Regions from separate parts of the Marinobacter sp. RI1 genome, predicted to be linked through region 3. Evidence: predicted binding sites of a transcription regulator. Region 3 holds the regulator's gene; each other region holds the start of a gene.

What was found. The regulator sigma-54, encoded in region 3, starts transcription at its own class of promoters, with help from an activator protein. The targets are predictions, from matches to a motif close to ANTGGCATNNANNTTGCTNT.
Region 1: the regulator sigma-54 is predicted to act here: its motif matches at 2,456-2,475, upstream of ACAM27_RS14650 (sigma 54-interacting transcriptional regulator).
Region 2: the regulator sigma-54 is predicted to act here: its motif matches at 2,656-2,675, upstream of ACAM27_RS12165 (PEP-CTERM sorting domain-containing protein).

Annotation. Positions count from the first base shown of each region.
Region 1 is NZ_AP031605.1:3,237,964-3,248,498, reverse strand. It holds gene ACAM27_RS14655 (acetyl-CoA C-acyltransferase) at 1-450, shown strand, start outside; gene ACAM27_RS14650 (sigma 54-interacting transcriptional regulator) at 508-2,424, opposite strand; gene ACAM27_RS14645 (ABC transporter substrate-binding protein) at 2,727-4,148, shown strand; gene ntrB (nitrate ABC transporter permease) at 4,151-4,978, shown strand; gene ACAM27_RS14635 (ABC transporter ATP-binding protein) at 5,034-5,942, shown strand; gene cynS (cyanase) at 5,970-6,413, shown strand; gene ilvD (dihydroxy-acid dehydratase) at 6,752-8,428, opposite strand; gene ACAM27_RS14620 (ACT domain-containing protein) at 8,450-8,728, opposite strand; gene ilvG (acetolactate synthase 2 catalytic subunit) at 8,725-10,422, opposite strand.
Region 2 is NZ_AP031605.1:2,696,793-2,707,327, reverse strand. It holds gene ACAM27_RS12175 (exosortase/archaeosortase family protein) at 1-847, shown strand, start outside; gene ACAM27_RS12170 (glycosyltransferase) at 789-1,859, opposite strand; gene ACAM27_RS12165 (PEP-CTERM sorting domain-containing protein) at 1,927-2,607, opposite strand; gene ACAM27_RS12160 (PA14 domain-containing protein) at 2,756-4,720, opposite strand; gene ACAM27_RS12155 (tetratricopeptide repeat protein) at 4,841-7,543, opposite strand; gene prsR (PEP-CTERM-box response regulator transcription factor) at 7,594-8,964, opposite strand; gene prsK (XrtA/PEP-CTERM system histidine kinase PrsK) at 9,100-10,535, opposite strand, start outside.
Region 3 is NZ_AP031605.1:1,812,473-1,823,007, forward strand. It holds gene ACAM27_RS08155 (YhdP family protein) at 1-1,394, shown strand, start outside; gene ACAM27_RS08160 (carbon-nitrogen hydrolase family protein) at 1,405-2,229, shown strand; gene yjgA (ribosome biogenesis factor YjgA) at 2,230-2,754, opposite strand; gene mgtE (magnesium transporter) at 2,772-4,133, opposite strand; gene ACAM27_RS08175 (HPr family phosphocarrier protein) at 4,225-4,494, opposite strand; gene rapZ (RNase adapter RapZ) at 4,501-5,385, opposite strand; gene ptsN (PTS IIA-like nitrogen regulatory protein PtsN) at 5,440-5,910, opposite strand; gene hpf (ribosome hibernation promoting factor) at 5,999-6,307, opposite strand; gene ACAM27_RS08195 (RNA polymerase factor sigma-54) at 6,381-7,910, opposite strand; gene lptB (LPS export ABC transporter ATP-binding protein) at 8,099-8,824, opposite strand; gene lptA (lipopolysaccharide transport periplasmic protein LptA) at 8,802-9,368, opposite strand; gene lptC (LPS export ABC transporter periplasmic protein LptC) at 9,352-9,951, opposite strand; gene ACAM27_RS08215 (HAD family hydrolase) at 9,948-10,517, opposite strand; gene ACAM27_RS08220 (KpsF/GutQ family sugar-phosphate isomerase) at 10,517-10,535, opposite strand, start outside.

The sequences.
Region 1 (10,535 bases), 1.4 Mb from region 3:
GCCAACTCCAGCTCCATCAGTGATGGTGCTTCCGCGCTGGTACTGGCCTCCGCCGCCGAAGCCGATGCCCGGGGCCTGACCCCGCAGGCCCGGGTCGTGGCCCACGCTACCAACGCACGCCTGCCGTCCGAATTCACCATCGCACCGATCGGCTCCATCGAGAAGGTGCTCAAGAAAGCGGGGTGGACGCTGGACGATGTCGATCTGTTCGAGATCAACGAAGCCTTTGCCGTGGTCACCCTGGCGGCGATCAATGAGCTTAAGCTTCCTGCGGAGAAGGTCAACGTGCACGGCGGTGCCTGTGCACTGGGGCATCCGATTGGTTCCTCCGGCTCCCGGATCATCGTCACCCTGATCAATGCGTTGAAACAGCGTGGGCTTAAGCGTGGTGTAGCCTCGCTCTGCATCGGTGGTGGTGAAGCCACGGCTGTGGCTATTGAGCTGATCTGATCGGCTTATATTCCCTGTAGCCTGTCAGCTCTGGGGCGGGCTTGCGGGGTGGCCGGGTTAAAGATCCCGTTCCTGGAATTGTCGCGGTTCGATTTTCAGCTTTTTCAGGCGTGAGGACAGGGTGGTCGGTTTGACACCCAGCAGCGCAGCGGCGCCATCGTCGCCGAACACCCGGCCGCCACTGATTTTCAGGGCTCGTCTCAGGTTGTTTGTCTCAAGCTCCCTGAGTTCGTGCTCTGTCATCAGTTCACCGTCGAAATGCCTGGCTGGCGGCATGGGTTCCAGCGTGTGTCTGGCGGCAGAATCCGGACCCTGCAGGTCCAGATCCAGCCGGCCATCGGCTGTGATCACCTGACGTTCAATAACGTTTTCCAGCTCCCGAACATTGCCTGGCCACGGGTAAGCTTTGAGCGTTTCCACGTCCCGCTCCCGGAGTGCCAGCGGTGGCCGGTTGAATTTCTGGCACGCCCGGTTCAGAAACTCCTGGGCGAGAATGGGAATGTCCTCGATACGTCGGCGCAACGGCACCGACTCAATAGGGAACACATTCAGGCGAAAGTACAGATCCTCCCGGAAGTTCTTGTCCCGGACCTCGGTTTTCAGGTCGCGGTTGGTGGCGGCAATGACACGAACGTCCACGGCTCGGGTGTGGTTTTCCCCCACGCGTTCGAACTGTTGATCCTGCAAGACCCGCAGCAGCTTGCCCTGGAGCTCCAGTGGGATCTCGCCCACTTCATCCAGAAAAAGGGTACCCCCATCGGCGAGCTCGAAGCGGCCAACCCGGTCGCTGACGGCTCCGGTAAAGGCACCCTTTACATGGCCAAAGAATTCACTCTCAAAAAGATCCTTGGGAATCGCTGCGCAGTTTACCCGGATCAGGGGGCGATCCCGTCGGCTGCTTGACTGATGAATGGCCCGGGCAATGAGTTCCTTGCCGGTACCGGATTCCCCGGTGATCAACACGTTGGCATCGGTTGGGGCGACCATTCCGATTCTGCGAACGATGGCTTTGATAGCATCGCTCTGGCCTAAAATTTCGTGAAAGTGGTATTCCGCACTGAGTTCTTCCTGAAGGTAGGCGTTTTCCATTTCCAGGCGGTGTTTCAGGGTTTCCACTTCCTCCAGTGCTTTTTGCAATTCCTTCTGAGTCTCAAGCCGGGCAGAGATATCGCGAAACACCACCACGGCACCAACCGGGTGGCCATTGTCTATAATGGGCGTGCTGGTGTATTCCACCGGAAAGCCGGTGCCATCCTTGCGCCAGAACCAGTCCTCGCCAACCCGTTTTACACTGGCGTCCCGAAACGCGGCATAGATAGGGCATTCTTTCAGGGGGAAGATGCTACCGTCTTCGTGGGAGTGGTGCACCACCCGGTGAATCACCCTTCCCATCAGCTCGTCAATGCGCCAGCCCAGCATGCGTTCCGCTGCCGGGTTGGCAAAGGTCGTCCGTCCCTCGGCATCCACCCCGTAAATGCCTTCGCCCACCGCGTGCAGGATCAACTGGTTTTCCCGCTCCATGTCCTTGAACAGTTCTTCTACCCGCCGCCATTCCAGCAGGCCACCCCGGTGGTAGTGGTTGGCGTCGTGTCGTTCCCGCAGGGTGCGCAGTTGGCGCCGGTCCCGAAGCAGTAGCAGGAGACTCTGGGATTCGGCTTCACCCACTCGTGAGGAAGAAATCTCCAGCTCCACGTTGCGCCCATCCCGATGCTGCAGGATGAAATCCCGGCTCCAGCCATGACTGCGAAACAGGGTTTCCTCGGTAAAGGCGATGAGCTGAGGCCGCTGGTCGGTGAACAGGTGGGTACAGGGAGTGCCAATCAGTGACTGCCTGTCGGTTCCGACCAGTCGCCCCATGGCACTGTTGGCAGCGATGATGAGATCGCGCCCGGCATCCACCAGCAGCGCCGCCTCCGGCAGGTGGTCAATCCAGCTGGTGGTACTGGTGGATGTTATCGCGGCTTTGATTGTCATCGGGTTGTCCTTTCTCTGGCCTGACAGAGACAGAACAAACCTTGTGCCAACTCTGAAATTTCGTAGTGGAGGCTACGAAATATCGTTAATTACGAAAGTTCGTAATTGGCAGGAAGCGCCGAACAAAAATAAAAGCTATATAAAACAAGGTGTTAAATATTTTTTTGGGGTTGGCACAAACCCTGCGATATCTCCTCCAGAACGTGTTGTCGGCCCGGGAGCAGATTCTCTCCGGGAGCCGAGCCACCACTTTACTGCACCGCAAGAGTGCATAAACGACCCGTACTTCAGGAGAGTGCCCCATGACGACAAAGAGCCTTGGTAATCCGTTTGATGGAGACAAATCGCTGATCCACGCCAAAACCTGTGGCTGCCCGGACTGCAAGCCCGGCCAGGACACCCCGGCAATTTCGCTGGACCTAAAATCTTCCGTCAGCAGGCAGGACGCATCGGAGGCGCCACTGAATTCAGAAGAGATGATGGACCGAGCCATCGAGAGCGCCGTTGTCCGCTCTGTATTCGGCCACAACGACCACAGCCGCCGCAGCTTCATGAAAATGATGGGTGCGGGCACCGCCGCTGCGCTGCTGGGCAGCGTGTTCCCCATGGACAAGGCCAAGGCCGCGGTTAAGGAATCCCTCGGCAAGCTTGAGAAGACCAAACTGAACGTTGGCTTTGTACCCATTACCTGCGCCACGCCGATCATCATGGCTCACCCCATGGGCTTCTATGAGCGCTACGGCCTGGACGTGACCGTGACCAAGACCGCGGGCTGGGCGGTGGCCCGTGACAAGTCCCTGGCCGGTGAATACGACGCGTCCCATATGCTCACCCCAATGCCCCTGGCCATGACCATGGGTGCCGGCTCCACACCGGAACCGTTCATCATGCCGGCGGTGGAGAACATCAACGGCCAGGCCATCGTGCTGCACGTGGACCACAAGGACAAGCGAGATCCCAAGCAGTGGAAGGGCTTCAAGTTCGGGGTGCCGTTCGAATATTCCATGCATAACTTCCTGCTGCGTTACTACCTGGCCGAGAACGGTATCGACCCGGACAAGGACGTGCAGATCCGAGTGGTTCCGCCACCCGAGATGGTGGCCAATCTTCGTGCCGGTAACCTCGATGGCTACCTGTCACCGGACCCGTTCAACCAGCGTGCCGTGTGGGAGAAGGTGGGCTTCATTCACATGCTTACCAAGGATATCTGGGAAGGCCACCCCTGCTGCGCCTTCGCCTGCAGCCAGCAGTTTGCGACTCAGAATCCGAATACCTATGGCGCTCTTTTGCGGGCCATCATTGATGCCACCCAGTACTCCAACAATCCGGAAAATCGAAAGGAAATCTCCGAAGCCATCGCGCCCAAGAACTACCTGAACCAGCCGGTCCCGGTCATCCAGCAGGTGCTGACCGGGTACTACGCGGACGGCCTGGGCGAGGTGAAGAATGTGCCGGATCGAATCGATTTCGATCCGTTCCCCTGGCATTCCATGGGCGTGTGGATCCTCACCCAGATGAAGCGCTGGGGCTACATCGAGGGCGACGTGGATTACAAGGGCATCGCCGAGCAGGTCTACCTGGCCGGAGAAACCGGCAAGCTCATGGAGGAGATGGGCTACAGCGCGCCGGACAAGACCTACAAGACCCACACCATCATGGGCAAGACTTTTGATCCGGACAGCGCGGAAGAGTATGCCCGCAGCTTTGCGATCGGGAGGGTGTAACCATGGCTTCCCTGAACATACGGGCAGCGTTGCTGTCGGTGTCGTTCCTGATTGTGGCCCTGGGGCTGTGGGAAATGGCAACCCAGCCGCCGGAAGCCCAGACCGGAATGAGCGAATACGAAATGCTCATGGGTGGCGCCGACCAGGAATCCCGCGTACCGCCCCCATCAGCGGTGATCAAGCTGGCCTGGGCCGAGCTGTCGAATCCGTTCTACGACGCCGGCGCCAACGACAAGGGTATCGGCATCCAGCTGGCCTATTCGGTGTACCGGGTACTTACCGGCTACCTGGCGGCCATGGCCATCGCCTTGCCCCTGGGGTTCCTGATCGGTATGTCTCCGCTGATGTACAAGGCCCTGAACCCCTACATCCAGGTTTTGCGGCCGATTTCGCCGCTGGCCTGGATGCCCCTGGCCCTGTTCATCATCCAGGACTCGGACGCCTCGGCCATCTTCGTGATCTTCATCTGCTCGATCTGGCCGATGCTGCTTAACACCGCCTTTGGTGTGGCCAATGTCCGGCAGGATTGGGTGAACGTGGCCAGAACCCACGAACTGGGGCCGATCAAAACCGCGTTAACCGTGATTCTGCCGGCGGCCGCGCCCACCATCCTGACCGGCATGCGCATCTCCATCGGTATTGCCTGGCTGGTCATCGTGGCGGCGGAAATGCTCGTGGGCGGCACCGGCATTGGCTACTACGTGTGGAACGAGTGGAACAACCTGGATCTGGCCAGTGTGATCTTCTCCATCCTGATGATCGGGGTGGTGGGCATGCTGCTGGACCTGGCCCTGGGCAAGGCCCAGAAACTGGTGGAGTACAAAGAATGAGCGGCCCGGCACCGGCCGCCGATGCCGGCCTCAACCCTCCGAACGGAGACCTGTTATGAGTAAACCATTCCTGGAAGTAGATGGCCTGTCCAAAGTCTATCCGGATGGCCAGGGCGGTGAGCTGACCGTCTTCGAGGATATCCGCTTTGCCCTGGAAAAAGGCGAGTTCGTCTGCATCATCGGCCACTCCGGCTGCGGCAAATCCACCATCCTGAACGTGCTGGCTGGCCTGGACGAAGCCAGCGCCGGCAACGTGGTGATGAACGGCAAGGAAGTAAAGGGCCCGGGCCTGGAGCGCGGCGTGGTGTTTCAGAACTACAGCCTGCTGCCCTGGAAAACCGCCCTGAACAACATCGTATTTGCGGTGAAAGCCCGTTGGCCCGGCTGGTCCAAGGAAAAGGTGAGGGAGCACAGCGAGCGCTACCTGAAAATGGTGGGCCTGGAGCACGCCATGAACCGCAAGCCCTCGCAGCTCTCAGGTGGCATGCGCCAACGGGTGAGCATCGCCCGGGCCTTCGCCACCCAGCCGGAACTCCTGCTGCTGGATGAACCCTTCGGCGCGCTGGATGCCCTTACGCGAGGAGTGATTCAGGATGAACTGGTGAAGATCTGGGAAGAAACCCGCCAGACCGTGTTCATGATCACCCACGATGTTGATGAAGCCATTCTCCTGTCCGACCGCATCTTTCTGATGTCCAACGGCCCCAATGCTCGCATCGCCGAGAGTGTGAAAGTGGACATCCCGCATCCGCGGGCGCGGGCCACCATTTTCCAGAACCCGGCTTACCACAAGACCCGGGACTACCTGGTTGACTTCCTGGTCAACCGAAGCGGCTCGGCCCTGCCGGAACAAGACGGCAGCCCGAAAGTTGTCGAGCCTGCCAAAGGTATCGCTCAGCCGGAACCGGCGGCGGCCGAATCTGAAACCGAATCCGAAACTGCCGCTCGTGCGGTGAATGCCTGACGTTAAAAGTGAAGAGAGGAACCAACCATGATGAACAAAGAACTGATGACCGCAAAAATCCTTGAAGCCAAAGTTGCCAAGGGCATGACCTGGGAAGCGATTGCCGAGGCAGTGGGGCTGTCGCCGGTGTTCACCACCTCTGCGGCTCTCGGGATGAACAGCCTCACCGAGGACAAGGCTTTCGCCCTCTGTGAAACCCTCGGCCTCGACAAGCCGGTAGCCGAAGCCCTGCAGGTCTGCCCCAAAAAAGCGTGGGATGGCGCTGTTCCCCAAGACCCGCTGATCTATCGCCTGTATGAAGTGGTAGGCGTGTATGGCGATACCATGAAAGCGCTGATTCACGAGAAGTTCGGGGATGGCATCATGAGTGCCATTGACTTCACCATGGACATTGAGAAGGAAGAGAATCCGAAGGGCGACCGGGTGGTGGTTACCATGAACGGGAAGTTTCTGCCTTATAAGGCCTGGTAATCGCTGAGCTTTGAGTTTGTCCTTCTCGTAGCCTTCTGGCTGCGGGGCGGGCTTGCGGGGTGGCCGGTGGATTTTTCTTGGAAAAAGAACTCGCTTCGCTCAGACACCTTTTTCCGGCGAAAAATCCACCAACCACCCCGCGCCGACGGGCATTACGGTTATACAGGTGATGCCCGTCGGTGGGGGGTATATCTGTTCTGCACGTCGGTAGGGGGGTATGGGGTGTTTTTCTGACAGGAAAAAGGTGTCTGAGCGAAGCGAGTTCTTTTTCCCGAAGAAAAATACCCCATACCCGCCGTACCTGCCCCACAACTACAAGGCTGCGAGCCCAAGCCCAACTAGGGCAGGTCGGTAACGGCGCCCGTAGATGCAGAGCTCACCACACGGGCATACTTGGCCAGCACTCCCCGGGTAAATCTGGGTTCCGGCGGCGTCCAGGCTTTGCGCCGTTTTTCCATTTCCGCGTCAGAGATTTCCAGCACAATCGAGTTGCTCACGGCATCAATGGTAATGGTGTCGCCGTCTTCCACCAGCGCAATTGGCCCGCCCACGGCGGCCTCAGGTGTGATGTGGCCAACCACAAAACCATGGCTGCCACCGGAGAAGCGGCCGTCTGTAATCAGAGCTACATCACTGCCAAGACCTTTGCCCATAATCGCCGAGGTGGGGCTGAGCATTTCCCGCATGCCGGGCCCGCCTTTGGGGCCTTCGTATCGAATCACCAGCACGTCGCCGGCCACCACGGTGCCATCCAGGATGCGCGCCTGGGCCTCCTCTTCCGAGTGAAAGACACGGGCGCGGCCGGAGAAATGGGTGCCTTCCTTGCCAGTGATTTTCGCCACCGAGCCTTCCGGAGCCAGGTTGCCATAGAGAATGCGTAGATGACTGTCGGCTTTGATCGGGTTGTCGAAGGCGTGGATGATCTGCTGGCCTTCGGGGTAGGGCTCCACGGTCTCGAGGTTCTCTGCCAGGGTCTTGCCGGTCACCGTGAGGCAGTCCCCATGCAGCAGTCCCCGGTCGAGCAGCATCTTCATTAGCGGTTGAATGCCACCAATGGCCACCAGCTCGGACATCATGTAGTGGCCGGAGGGGCGAAGGTCTGCCAGGACCGGTACCTGTTTGCCGATGCGTACGAAATCGTCCAGTGACAGCTCCACTCCCACGGTACTGGCCATACCCAGAAGGTGAAGCACGGCGTTGGTGGAACCACCCAGCGCGATCACCACGGTGATGGCGTTCTCGAACGCTTCCCGGGTCATGATGTCGGAGGGCTTGATATCGGCTTCCAGCAGTTTCAGTACCGCGGCGCCCGCGGCTTCGCAATCCGCCAGTTTGCTGTCGGAAACGGCGTTCTGGGCCGAGCTGCCTGGCAGGCTCATACCCATGGCCTCAATGGCGGAGGCCATGGTGTTGGCGGTGTACATGCCGCCACAGGAGCCTGGCCCGGGAATCGCGGTTTCCTCGATCTGTTTGACTTCGATCAGCTCCATGTTACCGCGGGCATGGGCGCCCACCGCCTCAAACACGGAGATGATGTCGGTATGGTTTTCGCCGGGCATGATGGTGCCGCCGTAAACGAAGACCGAGGGCCGGTTCAGCCGGGCAAGGCCCATCATGCAGCCGGGCATGTTCTTGTCGCAGCCACCGATGGCGACCAGTCCGTCGAAGCCCTCACAACCGGCCACGGTCTCAATGGAATCGGCAATCACCTCGCGCGACACCAGAGAATATTTCATGCCCTCGGTGCCGTTGGCGATGCCATCAGAGATGGTGATGGTGTTGAAGATAAGGCTCTTGCCCCCGGCTCCGTCGGCACCCTTGGCGGCCTCCCGGGCCAGGCCGTCAATGTGCATGTTGCAGGGCGTGAGGTTGCTCCAGGTGGAGGCAATGCCAATCTGAGGTTTTTGAAAATCCTCGTCGGTAAAACCTACCGCCCGGAGCATGGCCCGGCTGGCGGATTTATTGATACCGTCTACCACCGGTGCCGAGTGTCGGCGTCGTTTATCGGTTGTCATGCGTTATCCCTCTCCGTCGTTTCAAGCCGATCGCGACCGTGCCATGGTATCGGAGACCAGTTCAACTCCGGCAACGGTATGCAGTTTCTCCAGCTGAGATTGAAGCATAGCAACTGGCCGGGAACCCTCCAGCGTGAGGGCAATGTCGAGGGTATCGCCAGTTGATTCCATGGCCATCCTGGAAATACGGAAGCCGCGCACCCGTACCACCCGGCACAGCCGCTCCAGAGCTGCCGCTTCCTGGTTCATGCGGCAATTCAGGGTATATCGTTGACTGGCGCTTTCATGATTCGGCTTCATGCTACCTGCTCCTTGCGGCTGTTCGTTTTACGGGGTTCGTCAATCATTTCCTTGTTGCTGGCGCCGGCTTTGACGATGGGCCAGACGTTCTCTTCGCGGCTGATGGCAACGTGCAGCAGCATCGGGCCGTTGTACGCCAGAATGGTCTCGATGCCGCGGCGGATCTGGTCGGTCCGCTCAATGTGCAGGGCCGGGATATCGAACGCCCGGGCCATGGCGACAAAGTCCGGATTGTCGTCCAGATCGATCTGGCTCTCGCGGTTGTTGTAGAACAGTTCCTGTTGCTGACGAACCATGCCCAGGCACTGGTTGTCCAGAATGATCAGCTTCAACGGCAGGTTGTAGCGCCGTATGGTGGCCAGTTCCTGTGCGTTCATCATGAACGAGCCATCACCGGTCACGTTGATGACGGTGCGTGTTCGGTCCGAGAACTGGGCGCCGATGGCCGCCGGAAGCCCGAAGCCCATGGTGCCCAGACCTCCGCTGGTCAGGTGGTGGCGTGGATGGGCGAACTGGTAGTACTGGGCAACCCACATCTGATGCTGGCCAACATCGCAGGCGATGACAGTGTCGTCGCCGGTGATGCCGGAAAGCTGACGGATGAATGCGGGGCCGGTAATGGGGGCCAACGGTTCCTCGTTATCGGCGGCGCGGAAGCCTCCGGTGGTATGCCAGGTGCGGCATTGTTTCTGCCAGGCGTCGATAGCCAGTGGCTCAGCCGCAATGGCATCGGTCATTGCCGCCAGAATGGCGTTCAGATCGCCGCGCAGAGACAGGTCTGCTGGCCGCAGTTTGTTGATCTCGGCGGCATCGGCGTCAATATGGATCATCCGGGCATTAGGCGCGAATCCGTCCAGGTTGCCGGTGGCACGGTCATCCAGCCGGGCGCCGATGACGACCAGGAGGTCGCACTCGTCAACCGCCTTGTTGGCCGCCCGGGAACCGTGCATGCCGAGCATGCCCAGATCATTCGGGTTGTTTCGGCCGGCGTTGCCTATGCCTTTGAGGGTAACTACGCCCGGCAGCCCCGAGACTTCGGCAAAGGTACGAAAACGGTCTTCGGCTCCGGCCAGAGACACACCGCCACCACTGTAGAGCAGGGGCCGCCTGGCTGATTTCAGCATGGCCAGGGCCGGGCCGATCTCCGGGCAATCCGCTGGCGGTGCCTCGGTGCAGGCCGGGGCTGGAGCCTCAATCTCGGACAACAGAATGTCTTTGGGAATATCAATCCATACCGGCCCGGGGCGGCCAGCCTGGGCCAGGTCGATGGCTTCCTCCAGAATGCCCGGCAGGTCTTCGGGGTCATCCACCAGGTAGCTGTGTTTGACGATGCCCAGGGTCATGCCAAGGATGTCGGTTTCCTGAAAGGCGTCGGTGCCAATCAATCCGGAGGGGACCTGCCCGGTGATCACCAGCAGGGGAATGGAATCCATGTAGGCGTTGGCAACGCCAGTGATCAGGTTGGTGGCGCCGGGGCCGGAGGTGGCAATACAAACCCCCAGTTGGCCACTGGCCCGGGCGTAACCGTCTGCCGCCAGGGCGCAGGCCTGCTCGTGGCGGCACAGCACATGCTCCATTCCCACGTCATCCACCAGCGCGTCATACAGGGGCATGATGCAGCCACCCGGATACCCGAAAACCGTGCTGATGTTATGGCGGTGGAACGCTGCAAGAATGTGCTGTGAGCCGTTCATGGTCGTTTTTCCCTTTTTCTTTGCCGCAAAAAAGAAACCCCCGGGACCTTGCGGTGCCGGGGGTTTCTGGTGTCGTTGTCAGGTTGTCGCTATCTCACCCGCTTGTCCACGCA
Region 2 (10,535 bases), 880 kb from region 3:
CTACATGGGGTATGAAACAAACATGCAGTCCGGCCTGATTGAGGATCACGATGATTTTGGCTGGTGGGTGTTTGCGGGCACGCTTGTTCCCCTCTATTTTCTGGCTCGTCAGCTTGAGAAACGGGATGACCTGGTTGTTGCCGGTCAGGCCAGTGACGAGAAACAAGATAAGGTTGAATCCGCAGGGAAGGCTGCCGTTGCTGTTGTGGTTGTGGCAATCTTGGGATTAGTTACCTGGATCTCTTTGCCGGACAAGCGCGGCAATATTACGTCTGAATCTGAAGGTTATGCCATTGATTTGGGTGAAAGGTATGCCCCGGTGTTTGGGGCGGGACTGCAGGGATGGCGGCCCAAAATTCTTAATCCAGATAGGGTTTATGCGCAAACCCTGTTCGACCGTTTACAAGCCCGCGCAGGGCAAGGTTTGGGCACAACCTACTATCTGGGCGCTTTTACCTATGACTATCAAAGGCATCGTGCGGAACTCATCCAGTACAGTAACCGCCTTTATGACCGTGATTTCTGGATTCCGGAAGGCTTCTTTGATGTTGAAAACAGCCTGAATATCCCGGTGCAGGGAGTCACCCTGAAACATCGTGTTTCCGGACAACGTGTGCATCTGGGGTATAGCTACTTTGTTCAGGGGCAGTGGGAAACCGATCAGTGGCGCGCGAAGCTTGCTCAAGTGGGTGGGTTCTTCAGTGGCCGTGATGATGCCTCTTTACTCATCTCTGCAGTGGCGTGCGATGGCTGTGAGGTGGCTGCAACTCTCGCTGAGTTTATCGAGTCTACCTTTCCGGTGATTCTTGAGCAGATTGATCAAGAGGTGGTGCGACCAGATCTTTGAGCTGGCTCTCTAATCGGGAAAGAAACTGTTCGTGATTGGTTGAATACCATTCGATTGCCCGCCTGGACATGTGGGCCAGCGTGGCCGGTGGCTGGTCTATCGCAGCTTGAATGCTCTGCTCCAGAGCTTGCTCTGAGACAAGGTAACGGGTGCCCAGGCGAAACGTCAGCTTTCTTTCCACGTGGGCCAGAAAGCCTCTGTCCTTCCCAACCAGCTCGTTCATGGGCGGTGCATCAGTTGTTATTGTAATACAGCCGTAAGCCATGGCCTCTGCCAGTACCTGGCCATAACCCTCCACCTCAGAAGGTAGTACCGCGAAACCGGCCTGGGCCCAGAGTGTGTTTAGTTCATTGTTCGTGAGATTTTTCTCTACCCTGATATTGGCGGCGGGGGTGGTGTCCAGATGCTGGGAGACGACGACCAGTTCTGGCCATTCAGGGTGCCTCTGCCAACATGCCATAACACGTTGCGTGCCCTTGAACTGACTGTTGCCAGCTACATGCAAAGCCAAACCGTAGTCTTTCCTTTCTGAACCGTTTTGAGCGCTAACTTCACCGCCGGTAAAACCGAGGTATTGGGTGTCTGCATGTAAGGCGGAAAAAATCGATACCGCGTGCTGTGTTTTGCAGAGTATACGGTTGGTAAAGCTGAGGTAGGGACCTCTCGATTCAATGAACCATTCCTGGTTAGGGATGAGCCAGTGGTGTCGGCCAGCAGCCAATTGAGATATCCAGATATTCTCGAGGTGAATGACGAGATCCGCCTGTTGAACCGGACGTAGCAGCCTGAGCAAGCCGATCTGACTGCGATAGAAGAGTTTGCTGAGAAATCCGGGGCAAAATCGTTTTAATGCCTCGAATCGATAAGCTGAAAGGCGGGAACGCCATACGGGAGTAGGGGGCAGTTGAACCTGCCTGGTCTGGTGCCCAAGCCGCTGCAGGGCTGCTTCCAGTATCCTGGCATCTTTTTGCAGCCCTCTGCCGCTATTGGCATAAACAATCAGTACATCCATGAACCTGACCTGAAATGAAAAAGCCCTGCAAGTGCAGGGCTTTTAAAGCGTAGCATAGAACTCGATGTCAGGCTTTTTTACGGCCTTTCATCCGGACGGCAATGCCAGCGAGACCAAGGCCAAGCAGTGCTAGCGTGCCAGGCTCGGGAACCTTGGTGGCACGAACTGCGATCACCATATCGTCATGGTTGTCATCGCCAACATAGCCATCGTCCAGGCTGATTACAAAGTAATCTTCTTCAACATAGAAAAGGTTGAAGTTGGTGCTGGAGTTCGGATTGGCAATGTTGTTGAACTGACTGCCGTTGGCGCCATCGTTGTTGATGGTAACACCGCTGCCGTTGACGAACTTGAAGTTCAGCAGGGCGTCAAGGCCACCGTAGAATACAGCACTGTATTGGTCATCTACGGAACTATTGGTATCGAATACCAGCGTGTTACCCCAGTAGAACTGGTTGTTGTCTGAAGCTTCCTTACCCAGGTAGGTGAAGGTCAGCTTGAACGGATCGGAGCTGGTGGATTTCAGGTTGTGGCCGAACAGTACGGTATCACCCACGTTGTACAGAGGTGCATCCGCTGTCCAGGTACCACCTACGCGAGTGGCGTAATCGTTGTCTCCCGGAACACTTTGCTCAGCTACAGCGCCAGGTGCGTTTGCATTGGCAACAGAATCGATATAGGCAGCCTGAGCTACTCCGGCAAAACCGACGGCTGCAGCCATTGCCAAGCCTTGAGTCAATTTTTTCATTTGAGTCACTCCTCCAGTGAGTGGTCTTTGCGTTACGTCATCCTCTAATAAGCAGGCTTCGTGCCAGATTTTAAGTTATTGAATATTAATGAACTTTTCTGGTCGCTGCTGTTTGGTTGTAAAATAACTCGACAACCAAAATGCCCACTTAGTTAACCTGATGCTCTACCGGATCAGACGGTTCACTACTCAATCCATTGATATCAATTACCTGAATCGTAAAGTACCAGGTGCCGGGCGCCAGGCCGGTAACCGTGGTTGAGGTTGTGCCTGCCGGCACCTCCAGGGTTTGAGTCAGGTTTGCAGCATCCTGTCCGTAGTTGATCCGGTAACGGTCAATTTCGCTCAGCGAAATGCTGCTGCCGTCTACCCTGGTGCCGGGAGGCGTCCACGACAGTGTCACACTGCCGCTGGCATCGCCGGTACCACCGGGCTGGCTGGTGACCGGTGATTCTGGCTCCGATACGGTTTCGAGCGTGTACGGGTGCAGGCCCGATTGATAAGCCTCAAGAACTGTCACGCCGCTATCGTTAAGCACCCGGCTGGCTGATGGTTGCATCAGGGGGAGTCCGTAGCGAAGTTTGTAAAGATCGTCGATGCCGTCGTTCAAGGTGCTTTCGGCGAACTCGCTGTCCAATGCCAGATGCTGGACGGTGTTGGTCGTGGATATGGCATCTCCGGTGGCGGCGTCGGTAATCGCCAGTTGTGCAGTGGCGCCCCAGCCGAATTCAAAGTACTCCATGGTAATGGCAACGGGGGTCCCCGCTTCGAGACTCGCTGTGGCGTTGTAGCTGGTGGGGGATTGGTTCTTCCACTGATCAATGACGGTAGAGCCGTTGAGGAAAAGCCGAACACCATCATCCGTAGTGGTGGTGAAGGTGTAGTCCCGGGTTCCTTCATTGTGAGGTGGTGTAAACCATCCCTGCCAACGCACGCTGAACCGGTCCCTTGGAAGCTCCGCTGACGGGCTTCCACTATTCCAGTTGAAGTTGACCGTCGCATCCCGCTGACTGTAAACGAAGCTGTCAAACTCGGTGCCTGTGAAGTACTGGCCGACGAATCCGGTTGCATACACTTCCTGGGGGGCAGGGAAGTCGCTGGCATCGGTGGGATTGGTGCCGGCCTGGTACTCTTGCAGGATGGTGTAGCCATCACCGTCAAGATCTACATTGGCATCGCCCGGGTTGGTGGGGTCCGTGCCATAGGCGTATTCGTACCCATCCGGAATCCCGTCGTTATCAGTATCTTCGGTTCCGGGATTGGTCCTGGCCCAGAACTCATCCATGGCGGTAAGCAGATCATTGTCGGTATCGGATTTTGCATCGGCCGCATTGGATGGATCCAGCCCGTACACAATCTCCCAGTTGTCGTACAGATCATCACTGTCCGCATCAAGTGGGGGGTACTGGCTGTTGAATGAGAGACCCTGTTCAGCGTCAAAGTAACCGATTCGATAACCTAGATGGTAAGCATCTTCGGTTGTCATCTCGGGGGCCGAGTCAGGGGCTTTCTGGGCGTAGCTATGGAGCGCGCTGCCGCTGATCACTTGCTGAGAGATGCCGGGGCCGGACCAGGCAACGGTAAAGTGGTCGTCCCATCCACCTTCCTTGTGCCTGAATTCAAAGTAATATTTTTTGCCGGCCTCCAGATATTGTACGCCGGAGGTTTGTGAGGCGTAGCGGGTGAAATTATCGAGGGGCGTGGACATGGTGGAGGCGATCTGAACCGCACCGTCCGGGTTCTGGGAGTCAGATAACCACAGTTGTGTCTGATCGTCGCCACTGATGTAAAAGGTGTATTCGCCCGTTTCGGGGGGCTCGATAAAGCCTCGGATCAGCGTGCCGTAATTATTGGCTCGGCTGGTGGCTTGGCGCAGTTGGGTGAGTTCAGTGATTTCATCGGGCGAATCCGGATATTTCTCTGCATCCAGCATGCCCTGAACGTAGTTCCCGGAGATACCGTCAAAATACCAGACATCGACCTTTCCCGGTTCGCTCGTCTCTGGTATCGCGGCTGTCGGTGGCAAATCCTCAATATCCCTGAACTGCCAGTTCTGACAGCCGCTGAGCAGAACCACCACGGTGCCTACGCTCAACACTTTGATAGCAGCCATAACCCACCTTCCTTGCTATTGGAAACAATATGTAAAGTATTGTTGCAGTGGGTCAGGGCTGCCACCGGTGGCTAGGAACGTTTCGTTATGTCCTCTATTTGGTTATAGCGTGAGTAATGATTAGCCGTTGTTGCCTGAGCTGAACTTGTCCATGATCTGCTGGGCCGCATCCGTGCGGCCGGTGGCTCGATAAGCTTCGGCCAGATGCATGGCAATTTCCTGGGAATCCGGTGCCAGGGAATGGGCTCTTTCCAGTACCGCCAGGCTTTGCTCGTGTTCACCAGCCTCGAACAGGATCCAGCCGTAGGTATCTGCAATCGCAGCATTTTCGGGCACTAGTTCGTAGGCGCGTTTGGCCAGTGATGCCGCTTCGCTGTTGCCGGCCTCGTAATACAGCCAGGCGAGATTGTTCAGCGCCAGGGCGTTGTCCGGGGTCAGTTGCAGAACCTGCTGGTAGTGATCAATGGCCGCATCCGTCTGGCCTGCTTGCTGGGTTTGAAGCGCCAGTGTAAGCAGAATTGACGAATTGTTCGGGAATTGTTTGTTGGCTTCCTGCAGTGCTTCTATCGAATTCTGAGATCGGCCGGCGTTAGAGAGTGCGCGAGCATGGGCGATGGCCAGTTCCGCCGTTTGTCGCTTGGCCAGCGCCAGTTGATAAAGCTCAGCAGCTTGCTGATGTTCGCCCTGGTTCTCGTAATAGCTGGCTTCTACCTGGTAGGGCGCGGGGGAGTCCGGGTGATGCTGCTTGGCATCCTGCAGCGCGCTTCGCGCGGCGGTTGCGTTGCCATTGCTGAATTCGATGGCGGCCACTTTTAGGGCGATGGCCTCGTTCTCTGGGAAGAGCGCTCGTCCGCGGCTCAGGATCTCCAGAGCGCGCTCGCTGTTGTTGCGCTGTGCCATTTGAGTGGCAATGCCTTCATACACCGCAGCGACCAGCGGTTCAGCCGGTGAGGGCTGGTCTTCGCGCTCTCTTTCCATCAACCGGGCGGTAAGTTCATCGGCTTGCAACGTATCGTTGTTGATCAGCGCGGATTCCAGAAGGATCAGCCGCGGTCCGTTTGCCTCAGGATGTTGCGTGCTGATTTCCTGCATCAGCCCGGTCAGTTGATCGCGCTTCATCACACCGGCAAGGGCCTGAATGGCGGGCAGGTTGTTCGGGTTGGTTTCGACCGCCTGGCGGTACCAGGCAATCGCCTGCTCCGTGTTCTGCTGTTCGCGGGCAAGGTTGCCCAGAGCTACCAGAGGAGCTGCTTCTTCCGGGTGTTGCTTGTGCGCCCGCTCAAAGTAGCTGGCCGCCTGTTGGGTGTTGTTCAGGCTGCTGGCCAGGTTTCCGCGGGCAATCAGGGCAGCCATGCTGTCCGGATTGGCTTTAAGCCAGGTGTCCAGAGTTTCTGTTGCCGCCTGCGAATTGCCAGACAACGCCTGGGCCTGGGATGTCAGAATTGTGGCCTGCAGGGCCTCCGTGGCATCCGACGGAATCTGACTGGCCTGTTTGATGGCATTGGCGAAATCTCGGGTTTGAGTGAGATAAGCCGCATAGCGCAAACGCAGGTTGTGGTTCTCCGGTGCCAGTTCCAGCGACTTCTCGAGGAGCTGGCGGCCACTCTGGTCATCGCCAGAAGCCAGGCTTGCAATGCCTACCAGTGCAAGTGTTTGTGGATCGGCGTCGCTGCCCTCCAGGTCTTCCAGCAGTGATTTTGCGCCAGCCGGGTCGCGCATGGATATGCGGGTGGCGGCCAGGAGTTTGCGTACTTCATCGGCGTTTTCCATATCGGCCAGCGGTGCAAGCAGTTTCTCCGCCTCCTCGGGGCGGCCTTGCCGATAACGTATTACGCCCAGCATCAATGCGCTTTGTTGATGGTTGGGAACCTGGTTAAGGACTTCCTGCAGATACCTGGCGGCGGTATTCAGGTCGCCATCATTATAGGCTGAGGCCGCGGCTTCCAGGTTGCTTTTGATCGTACCCGGACCGGACTTGGCAAGGATTTCCTCGTAGACAAATGCCTCCGCCGATTTGCCCTGCTCACGCAAAACGGTGATCAAGGCCGAAATGGTCTGGTATTTCCGGAAGGTCATAACGTCGAACTGGCCGATGGTCTCCAGTGCGCGTATGTACGCCTGTTCTGCTTCGGCCCATTGTTGTTGGGCATGGGCGAATTGCGCTCTCCAGAGCCAGACGTCCTCGTGTTCAGCGTCAATTTCTATGGCTTTCTCAAGGCGTTCCTTTGCAGTGTCGAAGTCGCCCTTGGCCGTGGCAACCCGGGACAGGCCGACCATGGCAACAACGTTATTGCTGTGTTTGTCGAACGCGCTCTGGTAGGCCTCTTCGGCTTTGTCAAAGTCGCCGCTGGTCAACCAGGCGCGACCTTTCAGGTTGTCTGCCTGCAACTGTTGATCCGGAGAGGGCGATGAAATCTGGTCCAGAGATTCCAGGGCTTCCTGGTGTTTACCCTGGAGAATACGGGCTTCAGCCCGGATCAACGCAGCCTGGTTGCGTTCCGATTGGCCCAGCTCCTCAATGTTCGTCTTCTCAAGGAGCTTGTCCAGTTGCCGTTCAGCGTTCGCCGCATCACCGGCAGTTAGCAGGTTGTGGATGATGACAAAGTAGGGGGCGGCGCGATTCGGCTGGAGATCGATGGCGCTTCGGGCCTCGATGGTGCTTGCTTTCAGCTCACCCTGGCGCTGGAAAAACCGTGCCTGGTCTACATGGCTGATGTACTGAATGTCTTCCTGAGACATGTCCGGTTCGCTGTTGCACCCCGTCACGGCCAAAGCGATGGCAGCGGATAGCAGTGATGCACGCGCAATAGTTCTTATCTTCATGCCCTGGTCCTTCCTTCGTCGGGTCTTGTTCTGTTCCAGCATTGGGTGTCTCAGGCCTCGTTCGGGGCGGTGTTGGTCTCAATCCGGTACTTGTCGGTCAGGTTGTATAGCGTCGGGCGGGTAACGCCCAGAAGGCGCGATGCCTGAGCCATGTTGAAATTACTGGTGGTGAGGGCCTGAATAATCGCCTTTCGTTCTGCCGCTTCACGTACCTGGCGCAGGTTGAGCTGAAAGTCGGTGTCGCAGCCCTCGAGGGGCAGAACCAGATCTTCGGCGGTGATGCGCTTGCCATCGGCCATGATGATCGCCCGCTTCACCTTGTTGATCATTTCACGCACATTGCCTGGCCAGCTGTAGGCATTGATGGCCTGAACCGCATCGTCCGAGAACGTGAGGTTAGGGCGGTCCATTTGTTTCCCCAGGGTTTTCAGGAGGGATTGTGCGATCACCAGTGGGTCGCCATCCCGTTCACGCAGGGCAGGCACATCCAGTGTGATTTCACTGATCCGGTAATACAGGTCTTCCCGGAAATCGCCCTGGGCAATCAGGTCCTGAACATTCCGGTGGGTGGCGCACACCACCCGGACATCAACGGGAATCGGTTTTACCGAACCTACCCGGTCGACCACTCGTTCCTGCAGGAAGCGAAGCAGTTTGGCCTGCAGTGCCATCGGCATATCGCCAATCTCGTCGAGAAACAGGGTGCCGCCGTTGGCGCTCTCAATCTTGCCTTTCTTGGATTGGGTCGCGCCGGTAAAGGAGCCTTTCTCGAACCCGAACAGTTCGCTCTCCAGCAGGTTTTCCGGAATGGCGGCGCAGTTGATGGCCGCAAAGGGTTTGTCGGCGCGATGGCTCAGGTCGTGCAGGGCCCGGGCCAGGAGTTCCTTGCCGGTACCGGTTTCGCCGGTAATCAGGGTGGTGACATCGGTAGGCGCAACCTTTTCAACCGTGCGGCAAATCACCAGCATTTCGGGGCTGGCGGCAACAATGCCTTTGATGTTGGTGCCATTGCCTTGCGAGGACAGTTCGCGGTTTTCTTTTTCCAGTTCCGCGAGGCGGAATGCCCGATTTACCACAAACGTGAGGATGTCGGCATCCAGCGGCTTCTGGTAGAAGTCGCAGGCTCCCATGCCTATGGCCTTGACGGCGTTTTCCTTGTCTTCCCGCCCAGTCACCACGATCACTTTGGTCATGGGCGCCAGGCGAAGGATATCTTCCAGCAGGGCGAAACCCTCAGTGGCGCCGCCGGGGTCGGGTGGCAAGCCAAGATCCAGCGTCACCACTTCAGGCTCGAGACGCCGAAGTGCCGTTAGCGCTGCCTCCCGGTCAGCGGCCACCGAGACTTCAATGTCTTCACTGAAGCACCATCGCATCTGGCTCTGGAGGCCAGGATCATCCTCGACTATCAATAACTGCTTCACAACAACAACCAGTCCTTTGTTCCGTGTTCATATCGGATAGACGCCCATGAGGCGAACGCGATTCCATGACTCTGATTCTTAACTGAACATTGACACTTTGCAATGCTCGCTTAATAAAATAGTCTTCTCCGTCGGTTAATTGACGGCTTGCCTGCCTTCCTGCAAGCCGGAATCTGTCGGTTCCGGCTTGTTCCCGGCTGATTCGCCGGTTGCTGCATTGGCCAGCGGAATACGTACCGAAAAGCAGGAGCCCAGGCCGGGCTCGCTGGTTACGTCAATCGAACCGCCCAGTTCCTGTATGTATTCCCGGGCCTGATAGGCTCCAATCCCCATACCGGTAAGCCCTTTGGTGCTTTCGAAGGGTTTGAAAAGCCGGGTGCGGATAAACTCTTCCGTCATGCCGCTGCCGGTATCCTGGATAAACAGCACCACGCTGCCTTTGGCCGTTTTCAGGTTCAGTGTGATTTCCCCGGTTGGAGCCGTGGCGTCCTGGGCGTTGCTAATCAGGTGGCCCAGCACGCTGCGCAGCTGTTCTTTGTCGGCGCATACCTGGATGGCGGGTGGAGCACCCAGTAGCATCGGTGCCGGGCTGCGGCGGCTGTTGTCTTCAATCAGCTCGCGGACCAGTTGGGTCAGGTCTATGGGAGCACGTTGCTCGTCCGCCCCGGAGGATGGTTTGCGGATATGATCCACGAGGTTCGACATTTTACGGACCGCATGATCGGTGGTGGCAATCATGTCGTCGATAAAGGCTGGGTTGTTGCGATGTTTGGGCGCATTCTTGACCAGCAGGGACAACTGGGCGATCAGTGTTTTCAGGTCATGCACCATGAACGCGCTGGCCTTGCTGACGGCTTCAAACTGCATGGCCCGTGAGAGCCGGTTTTGAGCATCGTTCTGGGCGATGAGGTTACAGGTCTGGCGGGCCACCACCTTGATCAGGTCGAAGTTCTCCCAGTTAAGCTCCACCCTGGCGTAAGGCGCGCCGACCATGGCAATGCCGTAGAGTTCGTTATCAAGATACAGCGGGATGACCAGCCAGGCTTCCGGGGTCTTGGTGATGGAGTCCGGTATTTCCAGCAGGTTGTAGCTCACCGGGTCTTCCCGGTATTCGCTCAGGTCTATGATCCATTCGCGATCTTTGAAGAACTTCACCATATCCGAGTCTTCGTCAATGATGGTGTACTTCGGAGTCGCGATATTGACGCTTGCTTTCAGGTGGAAATCTTTCTGCTCGCCCTTTATCCAGAGCGCGCCGGCATTGCTTTCCACCAGTCCGGCCAGAATGCGCACTACTCGCTCGGGCAGGGGTGGTTCGTTGCTCAGGTTGGCAAGTTCCTTGGTGAGCTTGAGCCATTCATCGCGATAGTCGTACTTGTAGTCGAAGAAGTTCTGGCTGATGAAGACCATCAGGCGGCCGCGAATACGCCTCGACAGCAGAAGTGTCACCAGAAATGCCAGGGAAACGGTGATGAAAAGAACCTGAAGGGCTTCGCCCCACTCACCACCGAGAGCCCGCACGTAGTAGCCGCCGATGGCCAGCAGTAACAGATAGCCGCCCGCGAAGATGA
Region 3 (10,535 bases):
TGAAGCTGCCAGGCTCCCTGGCGGCCTTTGGCCTGGCTAACGATGCGGCGCGCGGGCTTTCCGGAGAGCTTGTCTACACCGCTGAGCTTGAATTAGGCGGTGCCGGCGAGCCGGTGATTTCCCTGTTTTCAGACCTTGAAGGTCTGCAGGTGGATTGGCCCAAACCACTGGCAAAGACCGCGCGCGAGCGAATCCCCCTGTCGGTCCGGGTTGATCCGTTCCAGAGCGAAGGCGTGGCGATCGCTGCGCAATGGCAGGATCGTCTGGACGCTGAACTCCGTTTTAAAGAGACGGGCTTCGAGCTGGTCTTCGAACATTTGAATCTGGGCGCTCACCATCTGACCAATATCGCCATTGATGCGCTTGAGCTGGAGGACCGGTGGGTCGTTCATACAGACTCGGATCGGGCCCGGGGCAGGGTGGTGTTACCCAGAGAAGGAGGCACGGTAGAGGCCGACTTTGCAACCCTGCGCCTGGTACGGGAGACCAGTGCCGCAGAGCAGGACAACGAATTTCTGACTCTTGAGGAGCAGTTGCAGGCGTTCAGGGAGCTGGATATGGGAAATTGGCCCGACATTGATGCCAGAATCTCGGATCTCCGGCTGGATGGCGAGTCAGCGGGAAGCTGGCGTTTCAAGCTGCGCCCTGAACCCTATCGGTTGCGTGTGCAGGAGGTGGAAGGCCGGCTTGGATCCCTGGTGTTGTCCGGCGATATGACCTGGAGCATTGTGGATGACCGGGAAACGACCCGGTTTACTGGTAAGCTGGAGGGCGGGGCCCTTAAGGATCTGGAAGCGCTGACTGGCAGCACCATTCCGATGACCAACGAAGAAACGGCGGTTGAACTGGATCTGGATTGGCCGGGAAGCCCGAACAACATTGCTCTCAGCAAGATAAGCGGCACGGTCAGTGCCCGCCTGGACGACGGCATGATCATGGAGCAGAGCAATTCGGCGCAATTGTTCCGGATCTTCAACCTGCTGAACACTGATACGCTCTGGCGCAGGTTGCGGCTGGACTTCTCGGATCTGTACGAACGGGGCGTCGCCTTTGACGCCATTTCCGGTAAAGCCAACATCATAAATGGTCTGGTGACCATGGATCCGGAACTGCAACTGGTGGGTCCGTCCGGCGCGTTCAAACTCAGTGGCAATACCAACATGGCCGAAGAAACGTTGGATATGCGCCTGGTACTGGTACTACCCGTGACACAGAATCTGCCCCTGGCTGCCATACTGATGGGGGCGAGCGCCCCCATCGGCGGCGCCTTGTTCGTGCTCGATAAAATTCTGGGCGACCCGTTGAGCAAACTGACCAGTGCCACGTACAGTGTCACAGGAACCTGGAGCAATCCGGAAGTGGATCTGCGGGGCGTGTTCGATACCGGTGAGTAAGGAGGCCATGATGGTTCAGGTAGCGGCAATACAAATGGTCAGTACCCATGACATCGATGCCAACCTTGAAGAGGCCCGCAGACTGCTGGCTGAAGCGGCAGGCGCAGGGGCGAAGGTGGCGGTGTTGCCCGAGAACTTCGCCGTTCTGGCGACCGCACAGATGCTGGAGTGCGGCCGCCGGGAGGCGGGTAGCGAGCCTGTTATCCGTCGCTTTCTGGCCGAGCAGGCCCGGTCATTGGGGTTCTGGATTGTCGGCGGTTCCCTGCCGTTGGCCAGTCGGCGAGATGGTTCAGAGTTAACAGACCGGGTACGGGCCACCTGTCTGGTGTACAACGATCATGGTGAAGAAGTGGCCCGCTACGACAAGATTCACCTGTTTGACGCCATGGTTGAAGACGCCCACGGCCAGTATCGGGAATCGGATACCTTTGAGCCGGGTGATCAGGCGATTACGGTGGATACGCCGGCCGGACGACTGGGGTTGGCGATCTGTTACGACCTTCGCTTTTCAGAACTGTTCCGGGCCTTGAGAGAGCAGGGCGCCGAATGGGTCTGCCTGCCCAGCGCCTTTACCTGGCAGACGGGCAATGCCCATTGGCACGCCCTGATACGCGCCCGCGCCATTGAAAACCAGGTCTGGGTGGTGGCGCCGGGGCAAGGGGGGCAGAACAGTAGCCGGCGAAGAACCTATGGCCACAGCCTGATCTGCGATCCCTGGGGTAAGATCGTCAGTGAGTTCGACGAAGGTCCGGGCATGGCTTGCGCCAATCTGGACCTGGAGCAACTGCATCAGTTGCGAAGCCGTATGCCCGTGTGGGAGCACCGGCGGCTCTGATTACTGCTCGGCGTCGTCGATCCATTCCCGCAGAGCCCGGAACAGCTTTCGGGCCTGGCCGGTATTCTTGCCTTTTTCGACTTCCTTGCGGGCATTGCGCACCAGATTGCGCAGGTGCTGTACATCGGCCGAAGGGCAGTAATCAATAAACTCTCCTACCACCTTGTCACCTTCGGAAATTATCCGGTCGCGCCAGCGCTCGGCCAGATGGTGTCGGCGGGTATGCTCTTCGCTGCCAGCGTGGAAGGCGTCGATGGCACGGCCAATAGCTTCGGGGTCGTCCTCCTGGCGCAACACCTTACCAATGTACTGCAAGTGTCGCCGGCGGGCCTCACGCTGGGGAATCCGGCGTGATTCAATGATCGCCGCTTTAAGGGTCTCGCTGATGCTCAGGGTGGCCAGCTGTTCGTCGTTCAGGTCCAGCATGCGTTTGCCCAGATCCTGAAGCGCGTGCATTTCGCGCTTCAGCTGCGATTTGCTGGGGCCAAGGTCGTCCTGGAATTCGTCGTCAAATTGGTCAGTCATGGTAGGTCACAGGTTGCTCAGGCATAGAAAATGGTGGCCAGTCCCAGGAAGGCCATGAAGCCGACAACGTCGGTTACGGTGGTGAGTATCACACTGCCGGCCAGGGCCGGGTCAATGTTCCGGGATTTCAGGAACAGCGGCAAGACGGTGCCCACCAGCGCCGCCGCCACCAGGTTAATAACCAGTGCCGCTGCGATGATGGCGCCAATCAGCCAGTCCTGGAACCAGACCACCGCGGCGGTGGCAACCACCACCGCCCACAGCAGGCCATTCAGTACCCCGGACAGAAACTCACGGTTCAGCAGCCAGCCCACGTTGGCGCCGCTGATCTGGCCAACGGCCATGCCCCGGATTACCAGGGTCAGGGTCTGGCTACCGGCAATGCCGCCCATGCTGGCCACAATTGGCATCAGTACGGCCAGTGCAACGACTTTGGCAATAGTGTCTTCAAACAGTCCAATCACGGCCGATGCGGTAAAGGCCGTGATCAGATTAATGCCCAGCCAGACCGCGCGCCGGCGGGTGGTCTTCATCACCGGGGCAAAGGTGTCCTCGTCTTCATCCAGACCAGCCATACTCATCAGGGAATGGTCTGCGTCCTCACGGATAACGTCGACCACGTCATCGATGGTGATCCGGCCCAGCAGCTTGTTGGTCTCATCCACCACAGGGGCAGAAATCAGGTCGTAGCGTTCGAACAGAGTGGCGACCTTGGTATCGGACAGCGACACGGGAATGGGTTCAATGTCTGTGTCCATCACTTCCCGAACGGTAGCCGCGGGATTGGATACCAGCATCCGGGTAATGGGCAGCATGCCGATAAACTCGTCCCGACGGCTGACCACAATCAGGCTGTCGGTCATCGGGGGCAGGCTGCGGTGACGGCGCAGGTAGCGCAACACAACGTCGATGCTGATGTCCGGCCGCACCGTGATGGTGTCGGTGTTCATCAGGCCGCCAGCAGTGTCCTCCGGGTAAGCGAGGACTTCCTCTACCCGCTGACGGTCTTGCTCGTCCATGGTGTCCAGGACTTCCTGGATCACCGTGTCCGGCAATTGCTGAAGCAAGTCGGCCAGGTCATCCGACTCGAAATCTTCCAGAATGTCCGCCAGCTCCTGCGCGTTCAGCTGGCTCAGGAAGTAGCTACGAATATCGTCGCCAAGGTACTGGAGGACTTCCCCTTCCAGCTGCTTGTCGACCAGGTTCCAGAGCAGGGCCCGTTGGCGTGGTGGCGAAGATTCCAGAAGGTGAGCAATATCGCTGGGGCTCAGACCGCCATTCAGAATGCGGGCCACCTGCTTGAGGGCACCACTGTCCAGCGCTTCACTGAGTGAGCGAAGGCGTTGGCGGGCCTGGCTTTTTTCCAGAATGTCGGTCATTGAACCACCTGCGATCAGAAAACCTTTGCATTATAGCGGAGTTAGGTGGCACACGTGAGAAAGGATTGTAGGTGAATGACGAAACCGGAGGTTATTCTCCTTCACCAAAATAATCGTTGATCAGGGCAGCCAGCGCGTCGATGGCATCCTGTTCGTCCGGACCATCGGCAACCAGTTCCACTTCGGTGCCCTGGCTGGCGGCCAGCATCATCACCTGCATGATGTTCTTGGCGTCTACGTCCCGGCCTTTGCCACGGATTCGCACCTTGCTGTCAAAGTCTGATGCGGTGGCCACAAGCTTCGCCGTGGCCCGCGCATGCAGGCCGAGTTTGTTGATGATGGTGATGGGGCGGCAAATCATAGGCGCTCAGATTTCTCCCCGGGTTTGAAGGTGTGGCAGTTCGGTGTGGCGCACCTGCACATTGCGGTAATTATCGCGGAAATAGCGCCCGAGCTGCTCACACACATAAACAGAGCGGTGCTGGCCACCGGTGCAACCGATGGAAATGGTCATGTAACTACGATTGCTGTCGGCAAACGAGGGCAGCCAGGTATTCAGGAAGCCCGTGACGTCATCCACCATCTGACGTGTCAGCGGTTCCCGTTCCAGAAATTCGATGACCGGCTGATCAACGCCGGTGTGCTTGCGCAGGCTGGTGTCCCAGTATGGATTGGGCAGGCAGCGTACGTCGAAGACGTAGTCTGAATCCACCGGCACGCCGTGCTTGAAGCCAAAGGACTGGAACAGCAGTGCCAGTTCCTGATCCTTGCGGCCGGCCACGCGCTGCTTGATCATGTCGCGTAGCTCGTACATGGAGAGCCCGGTCGTGTTGACATAAAGATCGGCCAGCTTTGACAGGGGTTCCAGTAATTGCTTTTCGTTGGTGATTGCCTCCCGCAGAGACGTCTTGTCATCGCTTAGCGGATGCTTGCGGCGGGTTGCGTGAAAGCGTTGCAGCAGTGACTGTTCGTCGGCATCCAGGAATATGATTTCAACCTCGACACCGGTCTGCTTCAGTTGCTGGTAAATGGTTTCAAAATTGGCCAGCTCGGCGGACAGGTTACGGGCATCAATACTGACGGCCATTTTTTTCAGCCGGCCGGGCGCTTCCTGGGTGGCCGCCTCTCGGGTCAGCGGGAACAGCAAGCCAATGGGCAGGTTGTCGATGCAGTAGAATCCCAGGTCTTCCAGCACATGCAGGGCCGTACTCTTGCCGGAACCGGATCGGCCACTGACGATAATCAGCTTCATGGGACTGTTTCTCCTTCAATCTGCCTGGCAGCCTGTCCAGATGTCAGGCTGATCTCAGTGATTACTCTCCGCCATACGCTGGTAAAGGGTCGCGGGATCTTCACTCTGGCGCAGCCGGGCGCAGAAAGTACTGTCATTGAAGCGCTCCGCCAGCTGGCTCAGTAACTCCAGGTGTTCACTGGTGGCTTCTTTGGGGACGATCAGGGCAAACACCAGATCTACCGGCTGGTTATCGATAGCATCAAAGTCTACCGGCTCCTCCAGAGTCATCAGCACGCCGATGACGCGGTCCAGGCCTTCCAGTCGGCAGTGGGGGATGGCAATACCCTCACCGATACCGGTGCTGCCCAGCCGTTCGCGGGAGACCAGATTGTTGAAGATCTGGGTGTCGCTGAGGATTTCATCCTGAAAGTGAATCCGTTCAGCGATGAACTCCAGCACACGTTTCTTGCTTGAGGCCGGCACCTTACAGAGGGTCAGTTCAGGGGCAAGAATATTGTCGATGGTCAGGGATGGCTCGCTCATGGATCGACTGCATGTCCGTAAAAAAAAGGCTGCGGCCGGTTAGCCCCGCCGCAGCTCGTTTCATGAAACACCCGGTAAGGTTCGCGCTTCAGCGACCGCCGTTACCGTGCATCCGGTCTACGTTCTTTTCCTTGTGCTTGAGGATCTGACGGTCCAGCTTGTCGACCAGAGCGTCGATTGCGGCGTACATGTCCTCATTTTCTGCCTTTGCGTGAATCTCACCACCAATCACGTGCAGCGTGGCTTCCGCCATCTGGCGCACCTTCTCGACCTCCAGGGTGACCTGGCAGTTACTGATGTGGTCGAAGTGACGCTCCAGCTTCTCGAACTTGGTGTTGACGTAATCCTTCAGAGCGGGAGTTAGTTCTACGTGATGGCCTGAAATGTTGAGTTGCATAGGCGTCTCCTGTTGTCATACTGCCGGCGTGCTTGCCGGCTTGCGTGCCAGTGCATCTTGCACCGGCGAAAGTTTAAACCAGGCGTTTTCGTTCGTTCGAGGGAGGAATATGCATGGCCTCCCGGTATTTGGCCACGGTACGCCGCGCCACGTTGATTCCCTGTTCCCCTAGCATGGCTGCAATTTTGCTATCGCTCAATGGCTTTTTCGGGGTTTCCTCGGCAATCAGCTTCTTGATCATCGCCCGGATGGCTGTAGACGAGCATTCGCCGCCCTCGGCGGTGCTGACGTGGCTGGAGAAAAAGTACTTCAGCTCAAAAATACCGCGGGGCGTGTGCATGTACTTCTGGGTGGTAACCCGGGAAATCGTGGACTCGTGCATTTCCACCGCCTGGGCAATGTCAGACAGGATCAGAGGCTTCATGGCTTCTTCGCCCTGATCCAGGAACCCTTGCTGGTGTTCAACGATGCGGGTGGCCACTTTCAGCAGGGTTTCATTCCGGCTTTGCAGGCTCTTGATAAACCATTTCGCTTCTTGCAGCTGGTCGCGCAGGTAGGTGTTATCGGCACTGCTGTCAGCCCGGCGGATCAGTGAAGCGTAGCTGGCATTCACCCGGATACGCGGAGCGATTTCCGGGTTGAGTTCAACCCGCCAGCGGCCTTCGTGTTTGCGTACGATAACGTCCGGGATAACGTAATCCGGTTCGGCCCGGTCCACGACATCGCCAGGGCGAGGGTTCAGGCTGGTGATCAGGGCCAGTACCTGTTTCAGCTGGTCTTCCTTGAGCCGGCTGCGGCGCAACAGCTGTGCGTAGTCCCGGTTGCCAAGCAGATGCAGGAACTGGGTAACCACCAGTCTCGCCTGGCGCAGCCAGGGGGTATCCGGTGGCAGCTGGTTGAGCTGAATCAGCAGGCATTCCTGGAGATCCCGAGCGAACACGCCGGGCGGGTCGAAGTGTTGCAGGCGGTGGAGTACCGCTTCCACTTCGTCCAGTTCCAACGGGTCTTCTTCGGTTTCGTCCAGCAGGCCTGCGTGAATGTCCTCAATGTCAGACGTCAGGTAGCCGCGCTCATCCACAGCATCCAGCAGCGCGTGGGCAATGGCCTGATCCCGCTCGCTCAGAGGCGTCAGGTTCAGCTGCCACTCGAGGTGATCCTGCAGGGTTTCGGTAGGCGAGTTCCGGGTTTCGAAATCCGATTCGTGCTCGTCTTCGCCTTTGCTGGCCGGAGCCGGGGCAGACTGGTAGATGTCGTCCCAGGCGGTATCCACTGGCAGATCATCGGGAATGTTGTCCGGAATATCGTTCTCGGACGACCAGTCCGGGCCGTTCTCGGTTTCGTCCCAGTCCGGGCTCGCGTCCTGGTGGCTGTCGTCCTGGTTGGCCTCAGAGCTGGAAGCTTCACTGTGCTCGTGCTCTTCGCGCTCGTCGCCTTCAGGGTGCTCATCGTCCTCTGAGGTTTCCAGCATGGGGTTGGACTCCAGCGCCTGCTGGATTTCCTGCTGGAGATCGAGGGTAGAAAGCTGTAGCAGGCGTATGGCCTGCTGCAGCTGGGGCGTCATGGTCAGACTCTGGCCCAGCTTAAGCTGTAATGAGGCTTTCATAACCATGGCTCAAGATCCATAACTCATGGGCATCCCGGTTGTTGCTTTGCCGGCGCACAGGCCGAAAAAAATGTTGTACGCTGGTTACTTGCCATTGTCTGTGAACAGTATAAGCAAGTTTTTTGCCGAGTTTACTTGCTACAGATCATCAAAACAATCAGACCTCGGATAAACCCTGTTTTATCAGGTCAGAGCCGGAACTCATCACCCAGATACACTTCTTTCACCTGCTGGTTTGCCAGAATGGCTTCGGCATTGCCGGAGGCGATGATGTGGCCGCCGGAAACGATGTAGGCATTCTCGCAGATGTCGAGGGTTTCCCGAACGTTATGGTCGGTAATCAACACGCCAATACCTTTATCCCGCAGGTGCCGGATAATGTGCTTGATGTCACTGACGGAGATAGGGTCTACGCCCGCGAAGGGTTCGTCCAGCAGGATAAACGCAGGCTCCATGGCCAGCGCCCGGGCGATTTCAACCCTGCGGCGTTCGCCGCCGGATAGCGCCATACCCACGCTGTCACGGATGTGAGTAATATGAAACTCTTCCAGCAACTCTTCCAGCTTGGCCTCCCGTTCCGCCCGACTCATGCCTTTGCGGGTTTCGAGGATGGCCATGATGTTGTCCCGCACGGTCAGTTTGCGAAACACGGAGGCCTCCTGGGGCAGGTAACCGATGCCCTTGCGGGCGCGCCCATGCATTGGCAGCGGGGTGATGTCCTGGGTGTCGATGGTGATCCGGCCGTGATCCGCAGGCACCAGGCCCACGATCATGTAGAAGCAGGTGGTCTTGCCGGCGCCGTTGGGGCCGAGCAGGCCGACAATCTCGCCGGAGCGAATTTCCAGAGAAACGTCCAGCACCACTTTTTTCTGCTTGTAGCTTTTTGCCAGATTACTGGCCCTGAGAACTGCCATCCGAACCTTTCCCGTCACTGGATTGAGCTGAATTACGAGGCTGAATCACCATTTCCACCCGGCCGGAGCCGCCGTCGGATGGCGTGCCGCCTTCCGCAGTAACAACGCGGCGAACGGTGTCGTAGTGGATGACGTCGCCCCGGAATACGTTGCCGTCTTGTTCAATAACGGCCTGGCGTTCAAAAATAACCAGGTTTTCATCGCCAGACCAGGTGATGTTCAGGGCCTTGGCATCGGTCGTGCCTTCGCCTTCCTGGCCGGGTTGCCGGTAATGGGCGGGGTTGCCGGCGGCTTCAATCCGGCTGACACCCTGTTGGTTGCGGTAAAGTACCACCCGATCCGCGTCCAGCCGGGTTTCGCCCTGAATCAGTTCGACAGCGCCGGTGTAAACGGCCGTTCCGGCGCTTTCATCCAGACGGGCCGAATCTGCACTGACCTTTATGGGGATATCGGAATCCAGGTTGAATGCCGATGCCGGGCCGGCCAGCAATGCCATGGCCAGAATCGCTGGCCGGCAGAAAGATCGTTTACCTGACGGTTTCATATTGTCCCTCTACCCGGGAGTTGAGTTCGAGAATGCGTTCGTTGATCCAGGCTTTCATACCGGTGGAGCGGGTGACGCCGAAAGGCTCGGTGATGGTCACCGGCTGGTCGGTGTAGACGGTGCCGTTGCTGTTGTCCAGGGTCAGTGCCTCGGTCTCCAGAACGGCTTCGCGGCCTTCGGACTGTCGGGTCAATTGGACGTTCCCCGTAAGTTCCAGCTTTTCATTGTTCTGCTGAAGGCTACCTTCATTGGACTCAATGAGCCAAGGGTCGGGGCTGCCCTCACTGAAAAGCCGGGCTATCGGCGTATCCAGATGAGCCGTGCCGGTTGCTTCAAACTGCTCAATTCTGGGGCTTTTGAGATCAATCTGGAGGTTCCCTTGCTCATCCCAGGCGCGGTATTGGCCGCCGATCACAAAGCCGTCGGGCTCTGCGGGCCCCCGTAGTTCGCTGGCGGCATTCCGCGAACTGACAGGCTCGTCACTTTGCCACAGCAGAAAAACGGTTGCTGTTACGGTGGCGGCAAGGGCCAGGGCTGTAATCCGCCGTTTGCCACGATCGCCGAAAAGCCGCTCGGTGATCATGCTGGCTCGTCCAGATAGGGGGCAAGAGTGTTGTCCAGGTGCCCTTGCGCCCAGAGCAGGAGATCGCAGGCCTCGCGCACAGCGCCCTGTCCACCGGGGCTGCGGGTACAGTAGTCGGCGTGTTGCTGAACCAGCCAGTAGCCGTTGGGTACCGTGATGCCAAGGCCGGCAAAACGCAGCGCGGGTAGGTCGGGCAGGTCGTCGCCCATGTAGGCAATCTGCTCCGGCGCAAGGTTCATATTCCGGATCAATTCCAGCAATGCGATTTTTTTGTCTTCGCGACCCTGCATCAGGTGCGGGATGCCCAAGTCCGACATTCGTCTTTCCGTAAGAGGAGAGCGTCGTCCGGTAATCACCGCCACGGTGATGCCTGCCTGCATCAGTTGTTTCAGGCCCAGGCCGTCAAGAATGTTGAAGGCCTTGAGTTCATCGCCGCTGGCACTGAAATAGAGGCGGCCATCGCTCATGATGCCGTCCACGTCCAGGGCGATCAGGCGAATGTCCGAGGCTTTGGCCTTCAGGGCTGCGTCCCAGTGGGTTTGTAACGGATGCGCTGTCTGAGTCATCAAATCACTCCGGCCCGG